One region of the Pseudoalteromonas sp. P1-13-1a genome, then DNA from elsewhere that is predicted to be linked to it. Evidence: predicted binding sites of a transcription regulator. Region 1 holds the regulator's gene; each other region holds the start of a gene.
The links. Region 1 encodes sigma-54, which starts transcription at its own class of promoters, with help from an activator protein. Its sites were predicted from a motif close to GTTGGCACGNNNNTNGNNT; they were not measured.
Positions count from the first base shown of each region.

Region 1 (10,679 bases):
AAGTTAACGCCAAGCCATACTGAGCGTTTTTTTGAACTTTTTAAAACAGGTGCAAAGGTATCTTCTTCATCATCAAGACCCGCTAAGCTTAATAAGCTATGCTCAGCATCTTCACGAATAACATCAACAATATCATCAATAGTGACACGTCCAAGCAAGTGTGCGTTATCATCGACTACCGGTGCAGATATCCAGTTGTGGCGTTCAAATAATTGAGCGACCTCACTTTCATCCATCGAGATAGGGATAGACTCACAGTCTTCATCCATTAAATCTTGAACAATTTTTTCAGGCGGATTAGTTAAAAGCGTACTAAGTGATAACGCACCTAAAAAGCAGTTGTGCTTATCAACAACGTATAAATCATCAGTGCCTTCTGGTAGCTCACCTCGCAGCCTAATATAACGCAGTACAACATCAAGTGTAACGTCTGGGCGAATGGTCACCGTATCGGTGTTCATTAGCGCGCCTGCAGAGCGTTCTTGGTATGATAAAGCCTGTGTCGCACGTTCACGGTCTTGCGTGTCCATCGCGCTAACTACATCTTTATACACGGTGTCAGGTAGGCTACGTAGTACTTCACCTAAATCATCGTGGCCCATATCCTCAGTGGCGGCGGCAATATGCTCAGGTTCCATTTGGGCAATGATGCCTAAACGTACATCTTCAGAGAGCTCTTCTAGCACGTCCCCTTGTACATCTGGGTCAACCAGCTGCCAAAGCATGCGTCTAATTTTATGCGGAGAGGATTCAAGTAAAAGGGCAGTATCACACGGGGCCGTTTTTGCTAGCATGCGTCTTACTTGAACAAATTGCCCACTATTAAGTGATTTAGTCACCTGTTTTAGTTGTTGCAGTGGGTAGTCTTGTTCAAACGCTTCTGGCATTGGCATCCTAATTTTTTATATACGAGGGGAGGCGATTAACCGCATTGTGATTAATCTAATTAAACACTATTCATTTACCAAGCTACACAAATCAGGGTATAAAGCAAAAATGTATGAGTAAGCTTGGTAATTAAACGTTTATTCTTGTTCGTTAAATCGCTGTGCGATTAATTGTCCGACCGCATGCAAAGCCTTTTCTGAGTCTGGGCCTTCACATACAACTTTAACTTCTTTGCCTTTACTACTTTCGAGTAGCATTAAGGCTAATACGCTATCACCAGCGGCTTCTTTATCATCTTGATGTAAGGTAATTTTAGCATCAAATTGCACAGCTAATTGCGCAAGGACCGTTGCCGCTCTGGCGTGTAAGCCTAATTTATTTTTTATTAAAAACGTGTCTTCACAACGCATAAATTACTATACCTAAACTGAACAGGTTATTATTTTAAGGTTACTTTTCTTGCTCACGGTGCCTAATTTTTACATTTGGATGTGTCATTGCAAAGCTCTCACCTATAGTTTGGGCTAAATAAACTGAGCGGTGTTGTCCACCCGTACAACCTATTGCAATAGTCAGGTAGCTGCGGTTATTGCGCTCTAAGTGTGGTAACCAAGTTTGTACAAATGTTTGAATTTGCCAAGTAAATTTTTGCACTATGCTGTGGTTTGCCAAAAAGTCTTTTACAGGTTGATCAAGACCTGTAAGCGGTTTAAGTTCAGGCTCCCAATGCGGATTTGGCAAAAAGCGAGCATCAAATACATAATCAGCTTCTTTAGGTATGCCGTGTTTAAAACCAAACGATTCAAACGTTACAATTAGTTGTTTATCTTTTTTTCCGAGTATTTTTTCGCGAATTGACTCAGCCAATTGGTGAACACTTAAATCAGTCGTATCAAGCATAAAGTCTGCGCGGGTTACAAGTACATCAAGCAGCTCTTTTTCTTTTTTTATTGCTAAGTCGAGCGGCAATGAATCGATGGATAAAGGGTGTAATCTGCGTGTTTCTGAAAAACGTTTTATGAGTGTTTGATCATCACTGTCTAAATAAAACAGAGTGGGTTTAGCAAAGTCCGGTAGGTACTCGAGAATATCGTTAAACTCGTCTTGTTCTTTGGGGATATTACGAACATCGATACTAACAGCTATTTTGTCATAGTTATCTGAAACACTACGTACTAAAGAGGGCAGCAGGTTGACCGGGATATTATCTACGCAATAATAGCCTAAATCTTCAACCACACGTAAAGCAACCGATTTACCTGAACCGGAACGGCCGCTTATGATTATTAACTCCATTTATAGCCCTTAGTATTTACTACGATTGATCAACAATTACTTGATACAGTTCTGCATCGGTTTTAGCGTTTCGCAGCTGTTTGCAAAATTCTCTATTGCTCAGTTTATCAGCTATGGTTGCTAGAGTCTTTAGGTGCTGCTGGTTATCGCCATCTGGTACGATGAGTGCAACAAAAATATCAACAGGACAGTTATCAATAGCATCAAAGTTTACAGGCTTGTCACTAACGAGTACTAACGCAAGCGGTTCTTCTACGCCACCCATTCTGCCATGCGGAATTGCGATACCGCGGCCAATACCCGTACTACCTAGTTTTTCTCTGCTAGCTAGCGCATTAAGAATATCCTGTTGCGGTAAGTAAGGGAGCTTTTCATGAGCCAGCTCACTGATAAATTCTAAAATTCTTTTTTTACTACTAAAAAGGACCGCAGCTTTGCTGCAGTCCTGGCATACTAATGTACTTAATTTCATAATATTAGTGTCTAGCAAGCTTCTCTTTATGTTTTATGACTTGACGATCGAGCTTGTCAATCAACGAGTCTATAGCAGCATACATATCTTGGTGCTCTGTTGAGGCAAATAAATCTGCGCCGCTTACATGAATAGTCGCTTCTGCTTTTTGGTTGAGTTTTTCTACATCGAGAATGACATGCACATTGCTAATATGATCTGAGTGCCTTTCTAGCTTTGCAAATTTATTATTTACATAGTCTCTAAGTGAATCAGTTACTTCTACGTGACGACCAGTTAGGTTTAGTTGCATAAGCATTTCCTCTTTGTTTTTTACGTCTTATATCAAACTCTTTCTCTGATTTGACGGTGGAATAGCTAGCGATTCACGGTATTTTGCTATTGTGCGTCTAGCTACTTTAATTCCTTGCTCTGCCAATATATCCGCAATTTTACTATCACTCAATGGTTTGGCTGAGTTTTCCGCGGCAATTAGCTTTTTAATTAAGGCACGTATTGCGGTTGACGAACATTCGCCGCCGTTTTCAGTGCTTACGTGGCTTGAGAAAAAATATTTAAGCTCAAAAATACCACGTGGCGTATGCATATATTTTTGCGTAGTAACACGCGAAATTGTTGATTCGTGCATTTCTACCATTTCAGCAACATCGTTTAAAACCATTGGTTTCATGGCTTCGGGGCCATGTTCAAAAAACGCTTGTTGCTGTTTTACAATACAGTTTGTTACTTTTAGCAGCGTGTCGTTTCTGCTTTCAAGACTTTTTATAAACCATTTAGCTTCTTGCAGATGAGAGCGAATAAACTGGCTATCTCCACTAGATTTTACGGTACGTGACATGGCCGCATACTGACTATTTACGCGTATTTTTGGCATGCTATCTGGGTTTAGCTCTACCACCCAACGGCCCTTAATTTTTTTAACTGATACATCCGGTATGACATACTCAGACTCTTCCCTTACTATTGTATCTGCAGGTTTTGGGTTGAGGGTATGTATAAGAGTCATGACCTCTTTAAGCTCGTCTTCTTTAAGCTTAGTCTTTTTCATTAATGTACGATAGTCGCGTGCCGCTAATAGATCAATGTGATCGGTTAAGATCATTTTAGTTTGTTCTATAAAAGGGGTGTCTTTATCAAACTGATTAAGCTGAATACACAAGCACTCCTGTAAGCTTCGCGCGGCTATACCTACAGGGTCGAATAATTGAATACGTTTTAAAACGGCTTCTATTTCATCCAGTTCAACCTCAACGTCGTCATCGTTTTCTTGGTTAAAGCTTTCTAAAATTTCTTCACAACTTAGCGTTAAAATACCCGAGTCATCTACAGCTTCTACAATGGCTATAGCAATAGCTTCATCAGTGGGGCTAAAAGGAGTAAGCTGAAGTTGCCACATTAAGTACTCATGTAGCGTTTCAGTAGAGGCGCCCTGATAAATAGACTCATCTTCTGGCATTGGGCCTGAAGATGCCGCAGGGGCTGCACTCATGTACTCATCCCAAGTTACATCCATCGCCATATCATCGCTAACGGTGTCTTTATTTAAAGCTTCACCACTGTCTTGCTCGTATTCACTGGTTGTATCATCAGCCGATGCGCTTACGGTTACATCATCCGTATCTGCTTTTTGTTCATTTTTTCCAGCCGACTCTTCCGTGTAATCTTGCTCTTCTACTTCTAATAGCGGGTTGCTATCCAGTGCTTCTTGTATTTCTTGCTGGAGATCCAATGTACTGAGCTGCAGCAAGCGAATCGCTTGTTGCAATTGTGGAGTCATTGTAAGTTGCTGGCCCATGCGCAGCTGTAATGATTGCCTCATGTATCTCTAACAATCCTTTTATGTTGTTATAATTAATATTAGCAGATGCTTGTAGGTGTGGCTTAAATGTTACAGCCTAAATTGCTCGCCTAAATAAACATCGCGTACAGTTTTGTCATTTAATACGTGTTCTGGGGTGCCAGATGCAATTAGCTCCCCATGAGAAACAATGTAGGCTTTTTCACAAACATCAAGGGTTTCTCTTACATTGTGATCGGTAATTAATACGCCAATGCCACGATTTTTAAGATGTTCTATTATTTTCTTTATATCTAACACTGAAATCGGATCAACACCAGCAAAAGGCTCATCCAACAAAATAAATTTAGGGTTCGCTGCGAGTGCTCTGGCTATCTCTACACGGCGGCGTTCACCACCAGAAAGCGCCATACCTTGGCTATCACGTATATGTTGAATGCTAAATTCATCAAGTAAGTTGTTAAGCGTTTCTTCTCGCGCGGCTTTATTTAGCTCTTTGCGCGTTTCTAAAATAGCCATTAAATTTTGATAAACTGTTAGCTTTCTAAATATAGATGACTCTTGCGGCAAATAGCCAATGCCTAAGCGAGCACGACTGTGCATAGGTAATAACGTGATGTCGTTATCATCAATAGATATTTTACCTTTGTCGCTAGGTACTAACCCTACAATCATGTAAAAGGTGGTGGTTTTACCTGCGCCATTAGGGCCTAATAAGCCCACTATGCTGCCGGCTTCTACCTCAAGGCCTACATTTTTTACAACTTGGCGGCCTTTATAGCTTTTTGCTAATAGTTCTGCTTTTAAGGTGCTCATGGTTGACCTTCGTTACCTGTTTTTTCTTTAATATTTGCTTCAACAGGCACTAAAATTGTGTGGACACGATCCGTTGAGTTTTCGTCTTTTTCTGCGCTAATAAGCTGCTGCTGCATATCGTAGGTAATACTTTTAGCATTAATTTTTTGACCGGCTTGCGCGACTTCGGCATCCCCAACAAGTGTTAAAAAGCGCTTTGCTACGTCGTAACGTACTTCGTTTGCACTGGCACTCATTACGGTACCATCGTCTTGTTTTTCTTCGAAGTAGGCAGGGCTGCCAGTGGCAATAAGCAGTTGTTTGTTATCCCCTAGGTCTTCACGTTTATGTACTTCGAGTCGGTCGGCTGTAATTTTGCGGTTCCCATGCACAATTTCGACGTTTTTTTCAAAAATACCTACGTTTTCTTTAAGTTGACCTTCTTGACGGTCTGCACTAATAGAAATTTGGTTTGCTGGCGGTTGAGCAGCAGGCTCAGCAGCAGAAGCGCTAAATGCCAGCATCAGCGATGGGATAATAAGTATTTTAGTGAGTTTATTGGTCATAATATATTGTTCGCGTATGGTTAATTAGTTTTATTACTGCGGTTTTTAAATCGGCTTCAAGGCCTTTACCGACAATCTTTAAATTTGGCCCAGTGACAACCACTGGCTGCTCAGAGCGCATTGTTAGCGCTTTAATGTCGACTTCGATGTTGTCGGCATTGATGTTATCTATCATGGCGTTATCAACTAAATTTTTGGCAACCACGTTGCCTTCTAAAATAAGTTGTTTATCTTCGTAAAGCGTTGCTTCGTCAGCGTTTATTCGCCATGTTTGTGTTTCGTTATATAAAGTAAAAATAGGCTTTTCAAAAAATGTAAAACCAAGTTGTTGGTACAGCTCCATTTTAGCCGCGGTAACTTTATGGCTTATTTTACCTTGCTCGTCATAGGTTGTTTGCTTAAGCTCTATAGCGGTGTAATCAGGCTTTGCAATGACTTCTGGTTCTTGCTCTGGTGCTACATTGCTTTGCGTAAAATAAGGGTACCAAAGCCAAACCATACAGCCGATGAATAACACACTGAGTATAACGCGTGCTGCATTCATGAACTGGTACCTTGTGTAGTAAGTGCTATACCGTTTTCGAGCATGAGTAAATCTGTGAGCTCTCTCACTGCACCAAAGCCACCAGGCATTTGTGTAGTGTAATGCGATAAGCGTTTAATTAGCGGGTGCGCATCGTTTACTGCGACGGCAAAACCAACGCGCTCCATGACGGGCATGTCAGGTCCATCATCGCCAATATAGGCTATTTGTTCATCAGTTAACTTTAAAGTGTTTTTGAGTTCTTGATAAGCAATAAGTTTGTCTTCTTGGCCTTGATAAATATGCTGTACGGTTAAGCTGCTCATGCGAGCTTGCACTATTTTTGAATGACGCCCCGTAATAACCGCAACTTCAAAACCGCTATTGATCAGTGCCTTAATGCCAAAACCATCTTTTGTATTAAATGCTTTTAACTCTTCGCCTTGGTTACCGAGGTAAATTCGGCCATCAGAAAATACACCATCAATATCGCATATGAGTAGTTTTACTTTTTTGGCGCGTGCTCTGGCATCATCGCTTAGCGGTTGATAGAGATCTTTAAATTGCATTTATAATACTCCTGCTTTTAAGAGGTCTTGCATATTTAAGGCGCCCACAGGCTGGTTTTGCTCATTAACTATGATTAAACCATTAATCCGCTTATTTTCCATTATATTTAGTGCTTCTGCTGCAAGCATATCGGCCGTGGCGGTGGTGCATGACTTAGTCATAACTTGGTTAATAGCGGTGTTATGTATATCAACTTTTTGCTCTAAAATACGACGTAAGTCGCCGTCGGTAAAAAGGCCAGCAAGCTGTTGATTGTTATCTACAATAGCAGTCATGCCTAGCCCTTTGGCAGACATTTCTATTAACGCGTCTTTAATTGTTTGCGTTACACCTATAATAGGGGTGTTTGTGCCGCTGTGCATTACATCTTTTAAAGTGAGCAACAATCGCTTACCTAAGCTGCCGCCAGGGTGAGAGAGTGCAAAGTCATCGGCGGTAAAACCGCGTGCTTCTAAAAGCGCAACCGCCATTGCATCACCCATTGCTAAAGTGGCTGTGGTGCTTGCTGTTGGCGCTAAACCTAACAAACATGCTTCTTGTTCTACCTTTATGCATACGTGCACATCGGCAAGTGTTGCCATAGTAGAAAGCGGGTTGCCCGTCATCGATATTATTTTTGCACCGAGGCGTTTTAGCACCGGAATAATATTTAGTACTTCACTGGTTTCGCCCGAGTTTGATATAAGCATAACCACATCATTTTTGGTTATCATGCCTAAATCACCATGACTTGCTTCGCCTGGGTGAACAAAAAAAGCAGGGCTGCCTGTACTGGCAAGGGTAGCAGCAATTTTATTACCAATATGGCCTGATTTACCCATACCAATAACAATAATGCGGCCTTGGCAATCAAACATGGCCTGACACGCATTATTAAAGTTTTCATCAACGTATTGTTTAATATCCGCAAGCGCTTGGCGTTCTATGTTTAATACGCGTAAACCTTGCTCTATAAAGTTTAGTTGTGCCATTGTTACCCTACTTGACTAAAAATATAACCTTGGTACGCCAAAAATGCGATGAGTAATAGACCACCTTCTACTCTATTGATACGCTGAGAACCTCTAAAGTTCAATGACATAATAATAAGCGCAAGCGTTGCACCCAACATAATAAGTATGTCGCGGTTTGCAAGTGATGGGTCGACCACTGATGGGTTAATAATACCTGCAAGCGGCAATACCGCTAGAATATTAAATATATTTGAGCCAACAATATTACCTAGCGCTAAATCGTCTTCGTTTTTAAGAACGCCTGCAACAGAAGCCGCAAGTTCAGGCAAGCTTGTGCCAATGGCAATAATAGTTAAACCAATAACTAAATCGCTTAAACCAAAGTATTTTGCTATATCGACAGCTGAACCAACTAAAAAATGGGAGCTTACAGGCAATAAAACCATACCGACAATAAGCCAAAATATTGCTTTTTTAGTGGGAACATCATTAGGGACTTCATCGCATGCTTCTGAAACAAATGGATCATCTTGGTTTTTAGCTCGTAGGGATACAATAATTAAACCACCAATAAACACAATAAAAGCGACTAATAAGGCGATACCTTCGGTGAGTGAAAAGTAGTTATCTGAAAACACATACCACGTAGCCAATGATGCCAACATTACGAGCGGCATTTCGCGTTTTAACGTACTTGAGGAAACACTCAGCGGGCGCAGCAGTGCAGTTATCCCTAACACAAGTAATATATTTGTTATATTTGAGCCCACCGCGTTACCTACCGCTGTGTCGGTTTTATTGGCCAGAGCAGCCGATGCAGACACCATCATTTCAGGGGCCGAAGAACCCATAGCAACAACCGTTAAGCCAACTATTAAAGTGGGCACTCCAAAGTTTTTAGCAAGCGCAGCCGCACCGTATACAAATCGGTCGGCGCTCCATACAAGTGCAGTAAAACCAAGAATTAAAATAACAAACGAGGTAACCATTATGTTAAGCCAGATGTTCAAAATACAGATGGCGCGAATAGTAACAAAAGCCAACATGAAAGTATAAGCAAAAGAGTGGGGTCTACTATAGCAGTGTGCGAATTTTATGCGCTTAAGCAAAGGTTAAGGCAATTTACTTCAGCCTTACAGCGCTTTTTGTAGGCGTATTACAAAATCTTACGAATTGTTTTTTCCATCTTGGTTAAAAAACCCTTAAAATAGGAGCACGAGTGAACATTGTTACGGAGAGCGACTTGTCGCAATCAATAGTAGAAGTCAAGGATGTTAGCTTTTCGCGAGGCGATAGAACCATATATAAAAATATGAGTTTTAGTGTTCCTAAAGGTAAGATAACAGCGATTATGGGGCCAAGCGGAATTGGCAAAACCACAATGCTACGCTTAATTGGTGGGCAGCTTAAGCCTGACGCCGGCGATATTTTATTCGAAGGTGGCAGTATTCCTAAAATGTCGCGCAAAGAGTTATATGCGGCACGAACCAAAATGAGCATGCTGTTTCAAAGCGGTGCGTTATTTACTGATATGTCGGTATTTGACAACATTGCATTTCCTCTGCGAGAGCATACCAAGTTAAGTGAAGCGTTAATAAAACTAGTCGTATTAATGAAACTGCAAGCAGTGGGTTTACGCGGCGCTAAAGACTTAATGCCTTCTGAGCTTTCTGGTGGTATGGCCAGACGAGCAGCACTTGCACGTGCTATTGCGCTGGACCCAGAGCTCATTATGTATGATGAGCCTTTTGCCGGCCAAGACCCAATATCTATGGGCGTATTGGTAAAGCTTATTAAGTCATTAAATGAAGTGCTAGGTTTATCATCCCTTATTGTAACCCACGATGTGACGGAGGTAATGAGTATTGCCGATCACGTTATTATTATTGCCGACCAAGGCGTAATAGGGGCAGGGACACCGGATGAAATGAGAAACCATGAATCTCCATTAGTACAGCAGTTTTTAAAAGGGTTATCGGATGGGCCTGTGCCATTTCATTACCCAGCACAAACGTATGCTGATGAGCTGTTAGGAGAAAACACTTAATGTTGGATTTATTTCAAAAGTTAGGTCATAAAACGCTAGGGCGTTTTGCAGCATTAGGGCGCTCTGCCACCATGCTTTTTAATGCACTGTGGAATATACCTAACTTTAAAAAAGGCACACCGCTGTTAGTACGACAACTTTATATGGTTGGTTCGCAATCATTATTAATTATTATGGTGTCGGGTTTGTTTATTGGTATGGTGCTTGCGCTGCAAGGGTATACCGTACTAGTAGGCTATGGTGCCGAAGACAGCTTAGGCCCATTAGTTGCGCTTAGTTTGTTACGTGAATTAGGTCCTGTGGTAACCGCGCTATTATTTGCGGGGCGCGCCGGCAGTGCACTAACCGCAGAAATTGGTTTAATGAAAGCCACCGAACAACTCTCTTCACTAGAAATGATGGCCATTGACCCTCTTAAGCGCATTATTGCTCCGCGTTTTTGGGCTGGTTTTATTAGTATGCCATTGCTTGCACTTATTTTTTCTGCGGTTGCCATTATCGGTGCTCATTTAGTTGGGGTTGATTGGTTAGGCGTAGATACCGGCAGCTTTTGGTCGATAATGCAATCGCAAGTATCGTTTCAAGAAGATGTATTAAACGGCATGATCAAAAGTTTTGTATTTGCCATGGTAGTGACCTGGATTGCGCTTTATAAGGGCTACGATTGTATTCCAACCTCAGAAGGGATCAGTAAAGCAACAACAGAAACAGTTGTTCACTCATCACTGGCAGTATTAGGGTTTGACTTTATTTTGACAGCGGTAATGTTTA
Region 1 is NZ_LKDV01000003.1:89,559-100,237, reverse strand. Features, by position in the region: gene mgtE (magnesium transporter) at 1-887, opposite strand, end outside; gene AN391_RS04085 (HPr family phosphocarrier protein) at 1,026-1,298, opposite strand; gene rapZ (RNase adapter RapZ) at 1,339-2,184, opposite strand; gene AN391_RS04075 (PTS sugar transporter subunit IIA) at 2,204-2,656, opposite strand; gene hpf (ribosome hibernation promoting factor) at 2,661-2,948, opposite strand; gene AN391_RS04065 (RNA polymerase factor sigma-54) at 2,976-4,475, opposite strand; gene lptB (LPS export ABC transporter ATP-binding protein) at 4,545-5,270, opposite strand; gene lptA (lipopolysaccharide transport periplasmic protein LptA) at 5,267-5,815, opposite strand; gene lptC (LPS export ABC transporter periplasmic protein LptC) at 5,805-6,359, opposite strand; gene kdsC (3-deoxy-manno-octulosonate-8-phosphatase KdsC) at 6,356-6,907, opposite strand; gene AN391_RS04040 (KpsF/GutQ family sugar-phosphate isomerase) at 6,908-7,879, opposite strand; gene AN391_RS04035 (calcium/sodium antiporter) at 7,882-8,850, opposite strand; gene mlaF (phospholipid ABC transporter ATP-binding protein MlaF) at 9,105-9,908, shown strand; gene mlaE (lipid asymmetry maintenance ABC transporter permease subunit MlaE) at 9,908-10,679, shown strand, end outside.

Region 2 (10,679 bases), on a different contig from region 1:
TTAATCGCCGTAGTGTTGATATATTATTAGTTAAGTTTTTTGGGTTTAAAGAGGTGAAGTATGTCTATTTCGTTTAATGGTTTAGGCTCGGGTTTAGCAGTATCAGACATTGTGGATGCATTGGTTAATGCTGAGCAAGCACCAGCTGAAGCTCGTTTAAATAATACCGAAAGTAATTTAACTACAGATATATCAGCTGCGGGTGCATTAAAGTCTGCTTTAGAGCAGGTACAGACTGCGATGCAAGCGTTAGGCGATAGCGATAACTATCAAAAGCGTAGCACATCTGGTAGCGATAGCTTTATATCTATCAGTGCGGATGAAGATGCGCAGCCTGGTAGCTACAACGTAAAAGTAGATGCATTAGCGCAAGCTCATAAATTATCATCTCCTGCATTTGCGGCCGATGAAGCCATAGGCGCCGGATTAATTACAATTGGCTCTGGTGAAAACAGTTTTTCTACTGTTCTGTCTGCAACTAATACTCTAGAAGATTTACGTGACCAAATTAATAACGGCCCTTTTACTGGGAATGACAGTAACGACTCGGTTGTAGCAACTATAGTAACCAGTGATGATGGTCAGCATTTAGTACTTACTAGTAAAGAAACTGGTGAAGACAATGCAATTACTATTACCGTACAAGATGACGATGGTAATAACACTGACACTGGTGGGCTCTCACGGTTAGCTTACGATGTATCTGACGCAGACCCACTAAACCATACTACAAACCTAACAGAAGTAAACGCTGCACAAAATGCACAAATAACGATTGATGGCACATTAACGGTATCAAGCAATACAAATGAATTTAGCAATGTAATTGATGGCGTGGATATTACCGTAAAAAAATTACATGATGCCGACGATGATGTTAGCGATATATCAGTCACTGAAAATAATAATAATATACAAGCAGGTTTAAATAGCTTTATCACTAGTTACAACGAACTGTTAGAGCTTAGTAATAATTTAGGTGCATCAGGTGAAAGTGGCGCTGGTGTAATGGCAGGGGATTCACTCCTTCGTGGTGTTATGTCAAAACTACGTAGTGAAATAACTGAGTCGGTTGATTTAGGTGATGGTAATTCACTGTCGCTTTCGCAGCTAGGTGTAGAAACAGACCGTTACGGTGTTTTATCACTCAATACTGAAACACTAAACGAGCAAATAGATTCAGACGTAGATTTAGTACAGCAGTTTTTTGTAGGCACTGATGAAGACGAGGGCGGCTTTGCCCAATCGTTTGATGACTTAATGAGCTTTTATACAGATTCCGATGGTATTATTCAAAACCGTATCGACAGTAAAACAAATCAATTAGAAGATATTGATGAACAGCGCGAAAGCCTGACAAGTAAAATGGAATCGTTATCTGACAGGCTATACGCTCAATACAACGCCATGGATTTATTGGTAGCGAGCTTAAACTCGACAAGTAGTTACGTGCAAGCGCAGCTTGAAAATATGCCTGGTGTGGTGAGTAATAATTCTTAATTTTCCATATTAATTATGAACATAAAAAAACCGTTTAAAAACGGTTTTTTTATGTCTAAATATTGCCTTTAAGATGCCTAGTAAGTTTTAAAACTGCTAGAAGTAGCTATACCGATTTATAAGCCGAGATTGCTTTACCTGTTTTTTTTTGCTTAATTATGGCTTTAGATGATTCATTTTTTACAGCATTTGCCTGCTTGCTAATGTTGTTGATATTGGTTTGCACAGCCACAAGTTGCTCGGCGGTAGGCGGGTTATCGCTTTCGCACCAGCGCTTAAGCTCACTATTTAAAGTATCCATAATAGGGGGAGCTTCATCAGCGTTATTGCTTTGCACTAATAATTCGATTTTGCTGAGCAATTGATTAATATGCTCAGCTTTACTTTTTTCCTCTAAAGCCATTAGCTTATACCGCAGGATTACGCTGATCGACAGGAATGCTATCCCACCCTTCTTTAATTTCTTTAATAATGCCAGCTACTTCAGAAATAATCTCAATATCATTGTCAACATTTGCTTGCACAAGGCGTCTTTGGCAGTAGTCATAAAGTGCTAATAAATTATTTGAAATACTCGGATCTTGTTCCACTTCTAAATTAAGCGCGTCTTGTAATGCACCTAAGAGTAAAATACAGGCAGAGATGTTTTCGCCTTTTTTTTCTATTTCTTTGCGCTCAATAAACCCTTTAGTAGCGGCCAAGCGGCCAATTATGTTACTAAAAATAAGGTTAATTTGCTCATAGGGCGCCATTTCTGCGATGTTGCTGGCGCGCACTTGAGAATATTTTTTTAATGAAACATGAGCCATGGAAAATCCTAAATAAATATGTAAAATCGTCTGTACGTAACAAAAGCAATATTAATGCCAAGCATATTGCATTTATTTAGTTATCGGCATTGTTGCTTTCAACTTAAGTTAATTATAGTTTATATTTTTGACCTACGTAGATTCATACACTAAGAAAAAACAAGACATGGCATTAGCTTTAAGTATTAAACAACAAAACAATACTTAAGTTTTAATTATTAAGTATTATTGTTTTATAGCGATGTCTATTTTTTGGCGTTTATGTCAAAAAACCGCCGCTATTACTTGCATCCATACAGATCTCGCTTACAATTTAGCTAATAAAATGAATTAGTGAAATTATGGCTCGCTAACTATGATCTTGATTTTAGATAATAATAATAACCGTGCAATAGGATTACATGCATCACTTACCTTTATTGGGGAAGCTGTGCAGTTGCTTGATGAAAATGACTTTGAAGAAGTATGTAGTAAGTATCAACAGCAAGAATGCATTGTTATTTTAGGCGCATTACAAAGCTTAGATCATGAAGGCTTAATTAAACGCTACCCAACCCTGCCTTTTTTACTCATTGGTGAAACACTCAAGCCATTATTAAGCATTGCTAATGTAGTGGGACTAATTTGTGAGCCGTTTAATCACGAAGTAACCACACAGTTATTACACGACTGCCAACAGTACCAACGTATGCTTCCTGGAAGTCACAAGCATCATAAGCCACATAAAACATTTGATGGTTTAGTAGGGGAAACTGACGCGGTTAAAAACGTACGCTTTTTGATAGAGCAAGTGGCTAAAACCGATGCAAACGTGCTTATTTTAGGCGAGTCGGGTACGGGTAAAGAGGTGGTTGCGCGTAATGTACATTTATTATCTAAACGCAATACGGGGCCATTTGTACCAGTAAACTGTGGTGCCATTCCAGGAGAGCTTCTTGAAAGTGAGTTATTCGGCCATGAAAAAGGGGCGTTTACCGGCGCTATTTCTGCACGTAAAGGGCGGTTTGAATTAGCGCAAGGCGGTACGCTGTTTTTAGATGAAATTGGCGACATGCCACTGCAAATGCAAGTTAAGCTACTTCGCGTATTACAAGAGCGTAGCTACGAGCGTGTAGGTGGCACAAAAGCGATTCAAGCAGATGTACGTGTTATTGCCGCTACCCACCGCAACCTTGAGGAAATGATTGAAAAGGGCAGCTTTAGGGAAGATTTATATTACCGTTTAAACGTGTTTCCTATTGAAAACCCGTCACTTAATGAGCGTGCTGACGACATACCTTTATTACTTAAAGAGCTAATGCGCCGTGTTAATGAGCAAAGTGGTACGTCGGCTAAATTTACAGAGCGCGCAGTTGAGAGTCTCAAAGAACATGCTTGGCCTGGTAATATCCGTGAGCTTGCTAATTTAGTGGAGCGCATGGTGATTATGTTCCCTGAAAAAGTAGTGGATGTACCCGATTTACCTAATAAATACCGCTACATCGAGGTAGATGCCTACGAGCCTGAATACCCTGAAGAGCTACTTGAAAAAGATGCCTTTAACGATATTTTTAGCTCAGGTTTTAGCGATTATGATAATGAACCAGAGCCTGAATTTAGCCAACAGGGATCTGGCGTATTACCCGAAGAGGGCATTGAACTTAAAGAGTATTTAGCCGAGCTTGAAATAAGCTTAATTACCCAAGCGTTAGAGCGTTTTGATTACGTTGTTGCGCGCGCTGCAGAAATACTAGGTGTAAGGCGTACAACACTTGTCGAAAAAATGAAAAAGTACAATCTGTCACGAGATTAGTAGTATGCAAATGCTGATAGGTTTTTCGTTATTTATTACTCATTTTTGAGGAATTAATTTACGGGCTTTGCCCGTCACGCAAGCAAGCTTGGCGTCTATAAGATAAACGCAAACTTAAACTTTGACGGTAGACGCTGAGCTTGCTCGCGTAAAAAGCGCAGCTTTTAATTACTTAGACCCAAAAAAACGAGGTTAAATGAGAAACCACAGTTAGCTTACACGTTACTGCTCTAAAGCGAAGCGTCTCTTATCCTCTTTGTGAACAGATCACTTTTATGGTAATAAATCACTTATTAACCAAAAGCCTTTATAATTTCTTCTTTTCTAAAACAATCATTACTATGATCGTTTACCATGCCACAGGCCTGCATATGTGCGTACACCGTTGTAGGCCCTAAAAACTTGAAGCCTCGTTTTTTTAAATCTTTTGCAAATGCTTTTGATTCTTCGCTCATTGCAGGAGCGTCTTCATCACTATTTACATTATTAATAATTGGTTTATTGCCCACAAATCGCCATTGATAATGACTAAAGCTACCAAACTCTTTTTGAATTTCGATAAACCGTTGAGCATTATTAATCGTGGCAGCTATTTTTAATCGGTTACGTACTATGTTCTTATCTTGCATTAACCGCTCTATATCACCGGCTGTAAAGTTAGCCACTTTTTGCACATCAAAGTTGGCAAATGCTTTTTTATACCCTGCACGCTTTTTTAAAATAGTGTACCAACTGAGTCCCGCTTGTGCTGATTCTAGCGTAATAAATTCAAATAATAGTGTGTCGTCATAAAGGGGCACCCCCCATTCTTCATCATGGTATTTCACATAGTCTGGTTTTGTGGTGTCGAGCCACGCACAACGGCATTTATTTTGCTCACTCATTATTATTCCTTTTTTTGTGCGTCATTTTTTTGTTACGCGTTATTGTAAGCTAACCAAATGAAAAATATATAAAATAATTTTGGTATAAATTATGCATCAAGCCCTATATCTACATCATTAAGAGATTTGATTATGGCCCTTGCGAGTGTACTTAAACCACAGTTTATTACTGCAAATCAGTATAACCCATGTTTACTTCAAGAAGAGTACATTGGTGAATTAAGTGATTTAAGACAACAAGCAAGTTGGCTGTCGCACTTAGTTGATACCATGCCAGCAGGTGTTGTTGTACTTGATGGCAAAGGGCTTATTGCAAAAGCCAATCAAATCGCAATTGATATGCTAGGCGAACCGCTAGAAGGGGAGAAGTGGTTTAACATTATTCAACGCTCTTTTCGCCCTCACCAAGATGATGGACATGAAGTGTCGCTCAAAGATGGTCGTCTTATAAAACTTGATATTACAGCACTTGCGCCAGAGCCAGGGCAGTTAATATTAATGACAGATTTAACCGAAACGCGCCGTTTACAAAAGCGCGTTGCCCACATGCAGCGCTTAAGTGCGCTTGGTAAAATGGTGGCATCGCTTGCGCACCAAGTGCGTACACCGCTTTCTGCAGCTATGTTATACGCGGCCAATTTGGGCTCTAAAAAGCTACTTGAAACATCACGCGATAACTTTCAAACCAAGCTTATGTCACGTTTAAAAGATTTAGAAACCCAAGTTAACGATATGCTGCTTTTTGCTAAAAGTGGTGAGCAGCAAGTGGTTGAGCAAGTGTCTATGCAGCAGCTTTTAAACGAAGTAAAACTAGGTGCTGATGCAATGGTGGCCTTAAATAACAGTGAACTTGCTGTTGAGTTACCAGAGCCAGATATAGAAATCACCGGTAATAAAACTGCGCTGGCCAGCGCTATTCAAAACCTTATTCACAATAGTATTCAAATTATTGGCAGCCAAGCACAGGTGACATTAAAAGCGCAGCGCGATAGTAGCGAACCTGACACCGTACGTATTAGCGTATGCGATAACGGCCCTGGGGTAGAGCTGAGCCAAATAGAGAAAATTTTTGAACCGTTTTATACCACTAAAAGCCAAGGTACAGGGCTTGGGCTTGCTGTTGTAAGTTCTGTGGCAAATGCGCATCAAGGACGTGTTGAAGTGGTTAATAATGCCAATGGTGGTGCATGTTTTAGTTTATTGCTGCCCATATGCACGGCCTCAACGCAGGAGAAAACAGCATGAGCAATACAATACTGGTAGTTGAAGATGATGCAGGCTTAAGAGAAGCACTCATAGACACGTTAGAAATGTCAGGTATTGCCTGCGTTGCAGCGCAAAGTGCTGAGCAAGCCATGATCCAATTAAAGAAATCTGAGTTTTCATTGGTTGTAAGTGATGTGCAAATGGGCGCGATGAGCGGCCTAGATTTGCTCAGGAGCATTAAGCTTAACTACCCAGAACTCCCCGTATTAATGATGACAGCTTACGCAACGATTGATGATGCCGTAGAGGCAATGCGCTTAGGTGCAATTGATTATATGGCTAAACCATTTGCCCCTGAGGTGCTTTTAAATATGGTTAGCCGCTATTTACCCGAAAAACCAAAAGACACTGATGGCCCAATTGTAGCCGACCCCAGCAGTATTCAACTATTAGAACTTGCAAGTAAAGTGGCTCGCTCAGATGCAAGTGTAATGGTGCTTGGCCCTAGTGGCTCAGGTAAAGAGGTATTAGCGCGATATATTCACGATAAATCAAACCGATGCGATGCGCCTTTTGTGGCAATTAATTGCGCGGCTATTCCCGAAAATATGCTTGAGGCCACCTTGTTTGGCTATGAAAAAGGCGCCTTTACTGGTGCAATACAAGCGTGCCCAGGTAAATTTGAGCAAGCCCAAGGTGGTACTATATTGCTTGATGAAATAACAGAAATGGACTTAGGGCTGCAAGCTAAACTATTAAGAGTATTACAAGAGCGTGAAGTTGAGCGTTTAGGTGCGCGCAAAACAATTTCACTCGATGTGAGAGTGCTCGCAACCAGTAACCGCGATCTTAAAGAAGCTGTTGCAGATAATAAGTTTAGAGAAGACTTATATTATCGCTTAAATGTATTCCCATTAATGTGGCGACCACTTAGTGAGCGCCCAGGCGATATAATTGTATTGGCTAAGCATTTAATAGAGCGCCATTTAGTTAAAAATAAAGAGCCGTTAGCAACGCTTGATAGCGATGCCGAGCAAAAACTATTGAGCCATACCTGGCCAGGTAATGTGCGCGAACTTGATAATGTAATTCAACGTGCGCTTATTTTGCGAACGGGCAGTGTAATTGGCGAGCAGGCTATTTTTATTGAAAATTTAATGCAAGCGTCGAGCACCACTGCGCCTACTCAGGTTATAGCGCCTGAGCAAGAGAGTACTCCCAGTGACGCATATTATGATGACAAAATAACGCCTGCAGAGGCGAGTAGCTCACTGCCGAGCGTAGATACTGGCAGCTATAAAGATGAGCTAAAAGATAAAGAGCATAAAATAATTTTAGAAACCCTCGCCCGTTGCCAAGGCAAACGTAAAGATGTTGCACAAACACTTGGCATCAGCCCGCGTACTTTACGTTATAAACTCGCACAAATGCGCGATTTAGGTATTTCACTACCCGCATAAACTAACTCTCCCTTCTGTACATAACCCTAAACTAACCACGCTTAGTTTAGGGTTGTCAAATCTCTGACTCTTAAAAATAATAGTTAACTGTATGTTATTAAAGGTTTATTTTTATGGCACGCTTTGTGCTTTAATCCCTTTATGAACGTTAACTGCATTTGCCAGAGAAAATTATGAAAATTCAAAACAGCGCGTTATTCCAAGAAATGCAATCAATGGCCTTAGAAGCAGGCCATACAAATCAAATTAATAAGCTACCCACGCAAGCTCAGCCAACGTCATCGGCTCAATTTGGTGACTTACTAAGCGATGCATTAAATACGGTTAATGGCCTACAACAAGATGCGAAACAAAAAGTCGTGGCTGTTGAAATGGGTGACAGAAGTGTATCGCTTGCTGAGGCAATGATTGCTTCGCAAAAATCATCAGTGGCATTTGAGGCTACAGTACAAGTAAGAAATAAACTTGTTGAGTCATACCAAGAAATTATGAACATGCCTGTTTAAGTAGGTAGTGGAGAATTATTGTGGCGCAATCTAATCAATCAACAGATCTTGCTCTTGCTGGCGGCGGTATTGACCAAAGTGAAGACAACGAGCAACAAGAACAAAAGTCGGGCTACTTAAGCGCCTTAAATGGGGTTGATGTGCTTCGCCAAGTTACCCTAATTATTGCGCTGGCTATTTGTTTAGCTATTGCCATATTTGTGATTATTTGGGCGCGCCAACCCGATATGCGTCCGCTTGGCAAAATGCCTACAGAAGAGCTGATCCAAACACTTGATTTTTTAGATGCACAAAAAATTGACTACGAGCTAGACGGCAACGTTATTTCGGTTGATGAAAGCGAGTATCAAAACATTAAATTATTGATGGCGCGTGAAGGCTTAGAGCAAGGTCCTACCTCAGGCACCGATATCATAATGCAAGATATGGGTTTTGGTGTGAGCCAACGGCTCGAGCGTGAGCGCTTAAAACATGGCCGCGAGCAACAACTTGCCCGCACTATAGAAGAACTAAACAACGTTACTCGCGCTAAAGTTTTATTAGCCATCCCAAAAGAAAACGTATTCGCACGCAGAGAGAAAAAGCCATCAGCCACAGTGGTATTGACTCTTAAACGTGGCCGTACGCTTGATGGTGAAGAGATTGATTCAGTCGTTGATATGATTGCCTCTGCAGTACAAGGTCTCGAGCCAGCACGTGTGACAGTAACAGATCAAAACGGCCGTCTACTTAATTCTGGCTCACAAGACTCATTAGCAGCACGCTCTCGTAAAGAGTACGACATTGAAAGAAAGCGTGAGCAAGAGTATTTAGAAAAAATAGACAGTATTCTTATTCCTGTAGTCGGCTTGGGTAACTACACGGCGCAAGTTGATTTAAACATGGACTTTAGCTCAGTAGAGGAAACACAAAAGCGCTACAACCCAGACTTACCAGCAGTCAGAAGCGAAACCACATTTGAAGAAAACAACATAGGTGGCTTAGCGGTAGGTATTCCTGGGGCACTTACTAATCAACCACCTATGAATTCAACTATCCCAGAAGTGGCAGGCCAGGGCAATGCTGGTACGGCAACCAATCCAAGCCGAGTGCATAAAGAGGCTACGCGTAATTTTGAGCTAGACACCACCATTTCGCATAAGCGTCAACAAACAGGGGTTATTCGCAGAATTAGCGTATCGGTAGCTGTTGATTATGTGCCCAAAGTAGGTGAAAACGGCGAAACAACCATGGCACCGCGCTCAGTAGAAGCTTTGTCAAATATACGTCGCCTATTACAAGGTGGGGTGGGTTTTGATATGCAACGTGGCGATGCATTAGAAGTGGTAACCGTACCATTTGTGCGTGAAGCAGTTGATTTAGACTTAGAAGTACCGCTGTGGGAACAAGATTGGTTTATGAAAATCATCCGCCTTGTGCTTGGCGCCTTAGTTATTATTGTATTAATTATGGCGGTTGTTAAGCCTATGCTTAAGCGCTTGATCTACCCAGATGATACGCTTGAAGAGTACGACGAAGATGCATTAAGCTCAGGGGTTGATATTGGCGATAGCACGCTAGATATGCTAAATAAAGACTTTGATTCTGCTGCTGTTGGTTTCTCAAGTGATGGTACACTGCAGCTGCCAGACTTACATGGCGACGAAGATTTGCTTAAAGCGGTAAGAGCACTTGTAGCGAACGAACCGGAACTCTCATCACAAGTAGTGAAAGCGTGGTTAACAGAAGATGACTGATCAAGAACAAAAACAACTCCCGCCAGCATTTGATGTTGACAAGTTAGATGGCGTAGATAAAGCCGCGATTCTTTTATTGAGCTTATCTGAAGAAGACGCAGCGCAAATCCTAAAGCACTTAGAGCCTAAGCAAGTGCAAAAGGTAGGTATGGCTATGGCTGCGTTAGATGACTTATCGCAATCTAAAATTAGCGCAGTTCATAATTTATTTATAGAGCAAATACAAAGCTTTAGTACTATTGGTTTCCAGTCAGAAGACTTTATTAAAAAGGCGCTCACCGCCGCATTAGGTGAAGATAAAGCAGCTAGTTTAATAGACCAAATTGTAATGGGCTCGGGCGCTAAAGGCTTAGATTCACTAAAATGGATGGACTCAAAGCAGGTTGCTAATATTATTCGTAATGAACACCCGCAAATTCAAACCATTGTTTTATCGTATTTAGAGCCAGAGCAATCGGCAGAAATCCTAGCGCAATTTCCTGAAAAAGTGCGCCTAGATTTAACCATGCGTATTGCAAACCTTGAAGAAGTGCAACCAGCAGCCTTACAAGAACTTAACGAGATTATGGAAAAACAATTTGCCGGCCAAGCAGGTGCACAAGCCGCTAAAATGGGTGGCTTAAAAGCTGCGGCAGATATCATGAACTACCTAGATACAAATGTTGAAGGGCAGTTGATGGATTCTATTCGTGAACACGATGAAGAAATGTCTCAGCAAATTCAAGATCTTATGTTTGTATTCGAAAACCTTATGGATGTGGATGACCGCGGTATTCAAGCCATACT
Region 2 is NZ_LKDV01000022.1:1,017-11,695, forward strand. Features, by position in the region: gene AN391_RS13635 (flagellar protein FlaG) at 1-4, shown strand, start outside; gene fliD (flagellar filament capping protein FliD) at 61-1,500, shown strand; gene AN391_RS13645 (hypothetical protein) at 1,607-1,903, opposite strand; gene fliS (flagellar export chaperone FliS) at 1,908-2,309, opposite strand; gene AN391_RS13655 (sigma-54-dependent Fis family transcriptional regulator) at 2,665-4,101, shown strand; gene AN391_RS13660 (DNA-3-methyladenine glycosylase I) at 4,395-4,985, opposite strand; gene AN391_RS13665 (PAS domain-containing sensor histidine kinase) at 5,118-6,230, shown strand; gene AN391_RS13670 (sigma-54 dependent transcriptional regulator) at 6,227-7,651, shown strand; gene fliE (flagellar hook-basal body complex protein FliE) at 7,825-8,157, shown strand; gene fliF (flagellar basal-body MS-ring/collar protein FliF) at 8,178-9,893, shown strand; gene fliG (flagellar motor switch protein FliG) at 9,886-10,679, shown strand, end outside.
Region 2: the regulator sigma-54 is predicted to act here: its motif matches at 2,353-2,371, upstream of fliS (flagellar export chaperone FliS).

Region 3 (10,679 bases), on a different contig from region 1:
GAAAAGTGCTGGCCAACTATGGGGCTTGAGCATAAAAACGGCCTACTCGACTTAGCCCAAGTATTTGGCAATAACAATGATGTAGTATTAGAAATTGGTTTTGGTATGGGCAAGTCATTAGTTGAAATGGCAAAAAATGCACCACACCTAAACTTTATTGGTATTGAAGTACATCGCCCAGGCGTTGGCGCATGTTTAATGGACGCTGATGAAGCCGGAGTTACTAATTTACGTGTATTTGAACACGATGCAGTAGAAGTACTCGCGGACTGCATTGCAGATGAAAGCTTAACAACGCTGCAATTATTCTTCCCAGATCCATGGCATAAAAAGCGTCATCATAAACGCCGTATAGTGCAAACAGAATTTGCTGAAAAACTACGTAGCAAATTAAAAATTGGTGGTGTTTTTCATATGGCTACTGACTGGGAAAACTACGCCGAGCACATGCTAGAAGTTATGCAAGCAGCGCCTGGCTATAAAAATCAGTCATCTACCAACGACTACGTACCGCGCCCGGATTCGCGCCCACTAACTAAGTTTGAACAGCGCGGCCACCGTTTAGGCCATGGCGTGTGGGACCTAATGTTTGAGCGCACAAAGTAATCCACACCTTTTACTAATCAATAATTTGTAAGGCAAAGCCATTTATGAGCGTATTAACCAACCCAAGTTTACTGTTACTTCGTAATAGCGAGGAACTAGTGGGAAAATCTATCTTGGTGGTCAACTTTGTTCAAGATGGCTTTTTAGCAGAGCTAAAACAGCTAAATCCTCAAAGTACCATCACCGCATTTAGTTATAACCATGCTAATGGGGAATTTGCTAAAAGAGTAGATGGCGTAAACGTGTGTGTTCATCATGAAATAGATGCCAACGATTATGATTTAGTCATTCTTTATTACCCAAAATCAAAGCCTGAAGTATTAATGGCCCTTGATAATATTCGCGCCGTTATTAACGAAAAAGCACAGCTACTTGTTGTGGGCGAAAATAAAAGTGGCGTTAAATCGATAGAAAAACAGCTCGCGGGCAAAGCAGGTTATAGTAATAAAATCGACTCTGCCAAGCATTGCATTTTATTCTCGTTTGAGCAACTAGAGACAACCACTGCGTTTGACATCAGCCGCTACCATAAAACGTTTACCGTAAATGTAGCTGGTGTAGAGTTTGATGCGATCAGTGTTCCAGGGGTTTTTAACCACGGCGCTTTAGATGCTGGTACAAAAATGTTATTAGAAAATGCCCCTACGACTAAACAAGGTAATGTACTGGATTTTGGCTGTGGTGCAGGCTTAATAGCCACTTTTTTAGGTCTTAAAAACCCAGCACTGACTTTTACTTGCAGCGATGTGAGCGCACTTGCAACTTATGCTACTGAGCAAACATTAAAGCTTAATAATATTAAAGGCAGCACTATTTTAAGTGATGGCTTAAAAAATATTAGCGGCAAGTTTGATTTAATAGTTAGTAACCCGCCCTTTCATACTGGCATAGCAACCGACTACACAATTGCAGAAGCATTTTTATCAAATGCTAAGCAACACTTAACTAAGTTAGGTAAGCTCAGCATAGTGGCTAATAGCTTTTTAAAATACCCGCCAATTTTAGAAGCGCAGTTTGGTAGCTTCCATACTGTGTACAAAAATAATAAATTTGCTGTTTACAGTAGCTAACTAATTACACTTATTAGGCTAAGTGTAATTAACACTTAGCCTAACTTTCGAATAAATATCAGAATTAATTTTACGATTTCCCTTCACTTTCTTCGGTTTTTGCTAAACTAAAGTTCTAAATGTAAATATCCTTGCTTAGGCGATGCAGCAATAATGCCAAAAAAAGTACACCAAAAAAGTATTAGAAAAGCGCTGATCAACACCATCATGCTTATCACTGCTATTTGTTTAACTTTATCGGTTTCGATTTCTACCTACATGGGTGTAAAAGAACAAAAGGAACTGATCATAAACAAGCTTGTGATCCTCTCTGATATTGTTGCGTTTGATGCATCGGATTCACTAGTAAATGACGATAGAAAAACAGAAGAAAAACGCTTAAAGTCATTTGAAAAAATCCCTCTTGTAAAAAACATCCACATTTACGCCATAGAAAAAACATCGAGCAAGCCTGTGTTTTTTATTAGTTTTAATGCTAAAAAAACCCCGCCGGTGCCCTTGCGCGTAGACAGCATTGAAGAGCTAAAAGAGCCTAGAGTTACCAACAATTATATTGAGCTGATAACACCTGTACTTAACAACGAGCAAGTAGTTGGCTACGTTTATATGCGTGGCAGCCTAGAAAGCCTAGATGAATTTATAAAACAAAAAATAATCATAGATGTTTTCCTCACCCTATTTATATTATTTTTTGTGTACTTTATTGCCATAAACACCCAAAAAAGTATTGCAAACCCTATTGAGCATTTGAGTGGGTTACTACAAGACGTTTCAAAAAACCATAACTACGATGTACGCGCCCCTGCGACTAAAGTAAAAGAGGTTACAGCCTTATCAAATAGCTTAAATATCATGCTTACACGTACGCGTAAGCAAATAGAGCGACATGAAAAAGACAAACTAGAAATAAAGCAACTCAACCAAAGCTTAGAAGAAAAGGTAAATCAAAGAACAATAGCCCTGCGTGAGGCAAACCAAGAATTACTTTCAACCCTTGAGCGAATGCATCAATACCAAGAACAAATAGTAGAAAACGAAAAAATGGCTTCGTTAGGGCAAATGGTAGCTGGGGTGGCGCATGAGGTAAACACCCCTATAGGTTTAGGTATCACGGGTTCAACCTTATTGCGCGACAAACTTGCCGATGTTCAGCTTAGCTTTGATAATAAATCCCTTACTTCTAACCAATTAAAACGTTTTATAGATGAAGGTATTGAAAATCTCGATTTAATTTATCGAAACTTAAATCGAGCAGCCGACCTTATTTCTAACTTTAAAAAGGTAGCTGTAATTCAAGATGACGGGGTTAAAACCCATGTAAATATCCATAAATTAATATCTGACGTGTTAATGTCGATTCAATCAGAGTTAATAACCTCCAAACCTAACGTTGTGATCAATTGCCCAAGTGACTTAACAATTGAAAGTAAATCAGAACCTCTACAACAAATATTTCAACAGCTTATTTTAAACTCAGCTATTCATGGGTTTGTGGGTAGTGAAAATAACGAAATCCAGTTTGATATAGAAATTACAGGTCCACAAATAAAGATCATTTATACAGATAACGGACAAGGCGTTGATAAAAATGTCAAAAATAGGATATTTGACCCATTTGTAACCTCTAAGCGCGGCCAAGGAGCCAGTGGATTAGGTATGCATTTGGTCTACAACCTTGTAACCCAAGCGCTAGGCGGACATATACTGTATGACCTAGATGCAAAACCCGGCGTACGCTTTGTTATTACAATTCCATAAAAAGTGTTTAAAAAAAGAGTATTTATTTACGCTTTTTACTTGAATTACTATTTAATGACCTTATAGAGAGAGCATGTGATATTTCACGTTTAATTATTTAACTTGATCTAATAATTGGACGATACAATTTATGAACTTTATTGCTTTTGCAGTATCACATACATTGATGAAAGGTTATAAAATGATATAATTCCGTTTTGAATTTGCGCGATTATTTTTAGTACCTTTAAGTGATTGGTGGATGTATCAATTATTAAAGGAAATGGCTTCGTTTTCATAATTCAAAAAGCTGCATCCGTTATATATCATTAAACAGTAGTTTTTGCACAATGCCTTTTGGTTAGTTTGGAACACCCCTACTGTTTTATTTTTATCCAACTTGTTTTTTCTTGTTAACATTTGGGTATAATCCTATAATCTCTAGTAATCGAATTATTTAGTTAAAATTCGATTTTTTGTAAATAAAATATTCCAAAAAGGTTAATTAATAATGCAAACGCCAGTCATTCTAATCGTAGAGGATGAAGACGTAACTCGACTAAACCTCGTGAGTTTATTTGAAGCTGAAGGTTACAAAGTTATTGAAGCCATTGATGGCGATGATATGCATGACAAGCTTACAAATAATGATGACGTCAATCTTGTAGTTATGGACATCAACCTACCGGGTAAAAACGGGCTAATTTTAGCACGTGAATTACGCCAAAAACGCAAAGTCGGTTTAATCTTCTTAACCGGCCGTGATAACGATGTAGACCGTATTTTAGGTTTAGAAATTGGTGCTGATGATTACATCACTAAACCTTTTAACCCTCGTGAATTGACTATACGCGCTCGCAACTTAATTACTCGTACTGCGCTAGGCGGCGAAGAGTCAGTGCTAGAAACTAACGGTGTAATTACATTTAACGGTTGGGAGCTTGACGAAAATAGCCGTTGTTTAACATCACCAAATGGTGATGCTAAGCGTTTACCTAAAGGTGAATACCGCGCTCTTCGTTTAATGCTTGACTCTCCTGGGCGTATTTTTAGCCGTGAGCAACTTATTAAACATATGACTGGCCGCGAGCTTCGCGCTAATGACCGTACGGTAGATGTAACGATTCGTCGTATTCGTAAGCACTTTGAAAGTGATAATTCTACTTCTGAGCTAATCAGCACCATCCATGGTGAAGGTTACCGCTTTATTGGTAAAATCGACGCTTAATTAGAGTAAACCGCTTACTCTAATAATTGTAAAAAAGAATGAAGGGCACTTTGTCCTTCATTTATTTTATCTGCCAGTATATCTAACCACTCTTTTAATACTTCATCTGATTCATCAAGCGCACCGTGTTCCATCTTTTTAGCATGTAACTGTACATCGTTTAATCCTACCGAGCCCGCAGCACCTTTAAGCTTATGCGCCACCGATTTATACTCTTCCCTATCACTTTGGTTTAACGCGCTTTGTAGCTCTTGCTGATATTGCGGGTTTAGTTTTTCAAACAAACCACTACTGCGCTTAAATACTTCAAGCCCCATAGAGTTTACAAAGTCTTCAATGGTTTCAACATCAAGCACACCTGCATTAATGCCCTCAAGCGCTTCTTTACTAACGGTTAGCAGTGGCTTGTCTGATTCACTTTGTTGAATATCGAACAAATCAGCGAGCATCTTATCAAGCTTTATTGTATTAATTGGTTTAGCAAGCGCCCCTTGCACCGATATACCTTCTAGGTCTTCTTCGGCACTACGTACATTCGCGGTCAGCGCAACAATAGGTAATTTATCAAAGTGGCTATCGGCACGTATTTGTCTTGCCACTTCATCACCATTTATATCGGGCAGTTGCATATCAAGTAGTACTAAATCAAGCTCGTCTTCGGTTTCTACAAACGAAAGTGCATCTTCACCGGTTTCGGCCCAAATCACCTCATGGCCGCGCTGCTCTAACAAGTTAGTCGCAATTTCGGCATTTAATGGCACATCCTCTACAAGTAATATGTATAAACTTCTACCTTCATAGCTTTGCTCGGTAGGCGCTACACATAAGCTAAGCGGTATATTTACTGTAAAGCAACTGCCTTCACCTTCTGTGCTGGTTACCGAAATAGTTCCTTTCATTGCACTCACTAACGCTTTGGTAACGGCTAAACCAATGCCTGAGCCAATCGCATTTTTACCGCTGAGGTCGGGCGCTTTGTAGTACATATCAAATATGCGCGAGAGTTGATCCTCTGGGATTCCTTGTCCTGTGTCTGATATTTTAAGTTCAAGCCATGGGCCATCACTTCGCTCTTCTCGGCTACATGTGAGCTTTACCTCGCCATGCTGGGTAAATTTAACGGCATTATTAATTAAGTTCCACACTACTTGGCGAAGACGCGTTGGGTCTAACAAGGCATAAACATCCAATGTGCCGTTTCGCTCAATTGAAAACTCAAGCTCCTTTTGCTCCGCAATTAATCCAGCAAAGTTCACTACATCGTTTATAAAGTCTGAAACGTTGATTGAATCGGTTGCTATATCTAATTGTTCGCGGTCTATTTTGTCTAAATCTATAATATCGTTAAAAATATTACCTAACGTTTCAGCGCTCGAAAACACTGTATTACACCAACTACGCTGCTGTTTATTAAGCTCTGTATCAAGTAGCATTCGGGTTAAGCCTACAATGCCATTTAATGGTGTGCGCAGCTCATGGCTAAGCGTTGCTATAAACTTACCTTTATCTTTATAGGCTGTTTCAAGCGCTTGTGCTGCTTCTTTACGGCTAGTTATATCACGCCCGAACGCCAATAAACCTATGTAGTCCCCTTGATCGTTTATAAAGGGTAATTTACGCAGCTCAAACCAACGGTTTTCACCATTTACCATGTATTCAACATCAATTGTCAGCGCTTGATGCGTTTGTTCTACTTTCTTATCCGTTCTGAGTACTTCTGCTAAAAAGTAGCTTGGAAAAATCTGCTCTACGGTTTTACCAATTAATTCAGCGCTGGTTTTGCCCATAACCTCTTCAAACATTTTATTACAGCCGGCAAACACACCATTGTTATCTCGGTAATAAAATAAATCAGGGGAGGAGTCGACAATAGAGCGAAGAAGCATGCCTTGTTGAGCAAGTTCTTGTTGAGTTTTTTTACGCTCCGCGATTTCACGGCGTAGCTCTTCAATAGCGCGATGCTTGGCATGAAACGCCATTTTTCGCTCATCTATTTCAATATTAAGGCGGTTAATATTATCTTTTAATGTTTGGTTTAATAGTTTTTCTTGTTTGGTGGCGCTGTCTAAATAAGCATATGAGGCATCTAATTGTCTAATCGAGTTGAGTAAAATACTGATCATAAAAGGAGATACAACCGCAGTAAAAAATACCACTGCTAAAATATCAACTAAATTAACCTCACCGAGTGCCACATAATAAAACATACTCGACAATATAAGCGACACGCCTAATAAAAGCGCGTAGCACATTGCCGCGGTTTTTAACTCACCAAAGCGAGTTATTAAACTAGAAAGTACTCGAGCCCAAGGGCTCAAAGAAGAATCGGTCATAGGTCAGTGTATCTCGTTACTAGGCATAAATAAAAAGTGCCTATTAATAGTCAAACGCATTTTGCAGCAGATTTTAGCATTTTTCTATTAGCTATATTCATGTTGTGCGACAAAAACAGAAAATTTTCATGTTTACTTTTGCCTACTCGTTAAACTCATCATTTCAGCAATAAATTATTTAGTGTAAAATGCTGCGCTTTATTATGACCAATAACGAGTAGCGCACATGCAAACCAATATGCCCGATATAGCTGATACGGCTCCCGCCTTACAAACAGGTAAGTTAGACTGGGTTGGTATGGGCGAAATAGAACTGCCATTTATTTTTGAATCGAAAGATTTAGCACCCGTTACCGTTAATGCAAAAGCGCGTGCCTTTGTTAATTTGCATAAAGAAGACGCTAAAGGCATTCATATGTCGCGTCTATTTTTGGCGCTTGATTTACTCTCAACAGAGCAACAAGTTAACCCACACACTTTAGCTCAAGCACTCGATACTTTTATTACCAGCCATAAAGGGTTAAGTGACAAAGCCCAAATAGAATTTAAATTTGAGTTACCACTGCGTCGTAAGTCGTTATTAAGTGGTAAAGCAGGTTGGAAAAGCTACCCAATTACCCTAACCAGTACCATTGAAAATAGCGTAATTAATTTTGAGCTAAGCGTTGATGTAACTTATTCATCTACTTGCCCGTGCTCTGCAGCACTTGCTCGCCAACTCATTCAAAATGCGTTTAGCGAAAAATTTAACCAAGAAACATTGAATCAAAAAGACGTTTTAGCATGGCTAGGCACAACGCAGGGTATTGTGGCAACGCCTCACTCACAGCGTTCGATTGCCAACGTTAAAGTAAAGCTAAATAACACGATTAGTGAATTTGATGTAGTCAATTTAATTGATACATTAGAAGCTGAGCTAAAAACACCTGTACAAGCGGCAGTAAAACGCGAAGATGAGCAAGAGTTTGCCCGCCTTAACGGTCAAAATTTAATGTTTTGTGAAGACGCTGCTCGGAAAATTAAAGCGGTACTTGAGCATAATAATTATAGTGATTACTGGCTGCAAATTAATCACTATGAATCACTTCATGCGCATGATGCGGTTGCTATTGCCGTCAAAGGTATTGAAGGCGGCTACAAAGCCTAATATCAGCGCTGTATTAATACTAAATACATACGGTAATTAACGCATAACACCAAATTTTTAGGCACGTAAATTGCTTTGTTTGAGCAGTGTCAATTTGTTGTTATGGAGTTACCGTATGGAATTCGCTTTATTATCAATTTTAGTATTAGTGGTTGGGGCCTCCGTGGTTGCGTCAAAATTTAATGATGATGGCGGAAACCCGTATCCTTTTACCCGCAAACAAACCGTGTTTACACAGGTTGAGGGGGCATTTTTAAATCTTTTAGAGCGTGCGGTAGGCGATCAATATAAAATTGTAAGCCGCGTCAAACTTATCGATGTCATCGACTGTAAGCAAGGGCTATCTGCTAAATCAAAACGTGCAGCCTTAGCTAAAGCTAAAAATAAACAACTCGATTTTGTGCTGGTCGATAAAGAAAAAATGACGATAGTGGCTGCAGTCGATTTAGTTAATAATGCCAACAAAGATGGCCACAAAGCTCAGCGCGACTGGTTTGTAAACGGTGCTCTAGAGTCAGCAGGCATTCCACATATTCGTATGAAAGTAAAATCAGGCTACCGGCCTTCTGAGGTGCGCGATGCAATTATGTTTAAAATAGGCAAACCTGCCGTGCAATCGGCTCGCCCAACTCGTAATCGCGTCAGCAAACCTGCGGTATTGTCACCTTCTCAGGCTAAAGCGCAAACCACTGCCTTAGCCGAAATTTAAAATAGAATTAAATACTCTCCTAAAAGTATTTAAAGCGAGCCGTAAAACAGCTCGCTTTTTTGTTTTTTATTGCTAACTTCACGTATAATCTACGTATTCAAACTCAGGAATCAAACACTATGAATGTCGGTATTATTGGCGCAATGGAGCCAGAAGTTAAAATTTTACGTGAAGCAATGCAAAACCCACAAGTGCTAACTAAAGCAGGGTTTACTTTTTACACAGGCGAATTGGCTGGTAACACAGTAACGCTTGTGCAATCGGGTATTGGTAAAGTGGCATCAACTATTGCAACCACGTTATTAATTGATAACTTTAATCCTGATTGTGTTATTAACACAGGCTCTGCCGGTGGCTTTGATCCCTCATTAAGTGTTGGCGATGTTGTTATTTCTTCAGAAGTACGTCATCACGATGTAGATGTAACTGCTTTTGGCTACGAAATTGGCCAAGTTCCACAAATGCCTGCAGGCTTTGCCGCACACCCAAAACTTGTTGAAGCTGCCGAGCAGACCATTGCCCAAATCAGCGAAGTAAAAACCTTAGTAGGCTTAATTTGTACCGGTGATTCATTTATGTGTGACCCTGTACGTATTGATAAAGCTCGTAGAGACTTTCCAACAATGCTAGCTGTAGAAATGGAAGGTGCATCTATTGCACAAACATGTTTTGCGCTTAATACCCCATTTGTTGTTATTCGTTCTATGTCTGACATTGCTGGAAAAGAGTCACCGCAGTCGTTTGAAGAATACCTAGAAACAGCATCAATCAACTCATCAAAAATGGTTGTTGCACTATTAGAAAAACTAACAAAAGTTACACTGTAAATGCTAAGCAATATTGTTCAAAACCATTTGGACTTTATTGCCTTTTTTGTAGCGCTCCTTGCTGAGCGCTTTTTCCCGTTAAAAAGCTGGTATCACCCTAATACAGTATTAACCGCTGTTTTTAGTGCGATAGGAAAACGGGTTTATAAACCACATGAGCCTAAAAACTACCTTTATTTAGCCGCCACTCTTGCCAGTACATTAGTTTTAAGCGTTATTCTTATTATTATTGTATTACTGCTTGAATTTGCCTTTTACCCTGAACTGCTCGCAGGTCTTATTTTATATTTGTGCCTTGAAAGCAAAGCGATTGAGAAAAAAGCCCTGCGTGTTGCCAAGCTCGTAAAACAAAACCAAAAATCTACCGCGCGAGAACTTGTAAAGCCGCTGCTTGCCCGAGAGGTTAATAAGCTCTCAGCGCCAGGTATCATGAAAGCCTTAATTGAAAGCTTAATTTTACGCACAGCTCGCAATTACTTTACCGTTATATTTATATTTTTATTGCTTGGGCCAATTAGCGCTTTAGCGTATCGGCTCCTCACTTTAATACAACACGCGTGGCGCGCCGATATATCACCTAACAGCCATTTTTTAAAACCGCTTAAAATACTTTTGTTTGTAATCGAATTTATCCCCGTACGCATACTTGCACTAACCATTGCCGCAAGCAAAGCCAGTAAACAAAGTATGCATTACATAAAGCACTATGGCAGACATTTTTATCAAACAAATACAGGGTGGATTTTAAGTGTGTGCTCCGCTTCTATGGGCGTACAGCTAGGCGGCCCTGCAGTTTATTTTGGTAAGCGCTTTAATAAAATGCGAATTGGTACTGATAGACTGCCATCTCCCGATGATGTGCCCGTAATAATTAATAGGTTAAATCAAGCACGTGTATTTTGGCTGTTAGTCATTATCAGCATTGAAATTGTAAAGCTTATTTAGTTTTTTAACGCGCACAAAAAACCAGCCTAAGCTGGTTTTTTTGTTTTAACTGCGCTTACGCAACAGTAATATTCGCA
Region 3 is NZ_LKDV01000036.1:4,901-15,579, forward strand. Features, by position in the region: gene trmB (tRNA (guanosine(46)-N7)-methyltransferase TrmB) at 1-606, shown strand, start outside; gene AN391_RS17225 (methyltransferase) at 651-1,676, shown strand; gene AN391_RS17230 (HAMP domain-containing sensor histidine kinase) at 1,830-3,434, shown strand; gene arcA (two-component system response regulator ArcA) at 3,925-4,641, shown strand; gene arcB (aerobic respiration two-component sensor histidine kinase ArcB) at 4,656-6,974, opposite strand; gene folE2 (GTP cyclohydrolase FolE2) at 7,201-8,121, shown strand; gene AN391_RS17250 (DUF2726 domain-containing protein) at 8,237-8,830, shown strand; gene mtnN (5'-methylthioadenosine/S-adenosylhomocysteine nucleosidase) at 8,950-9,657, shown strand; gene AN391_RS17260 (regulatory signaling modulator protein AmpE) at 9,658-10,602, shown strand; gene tyrS (tyrosine--tRNA ligase) at 10,658-10,679, opposite strand, start outside.
Region 3: the regulator sigma-54 is predicted to act here: its motif matches at 8,179-8,197, upstream of AN391_RS17250 (DUF2726 domain-containing protein).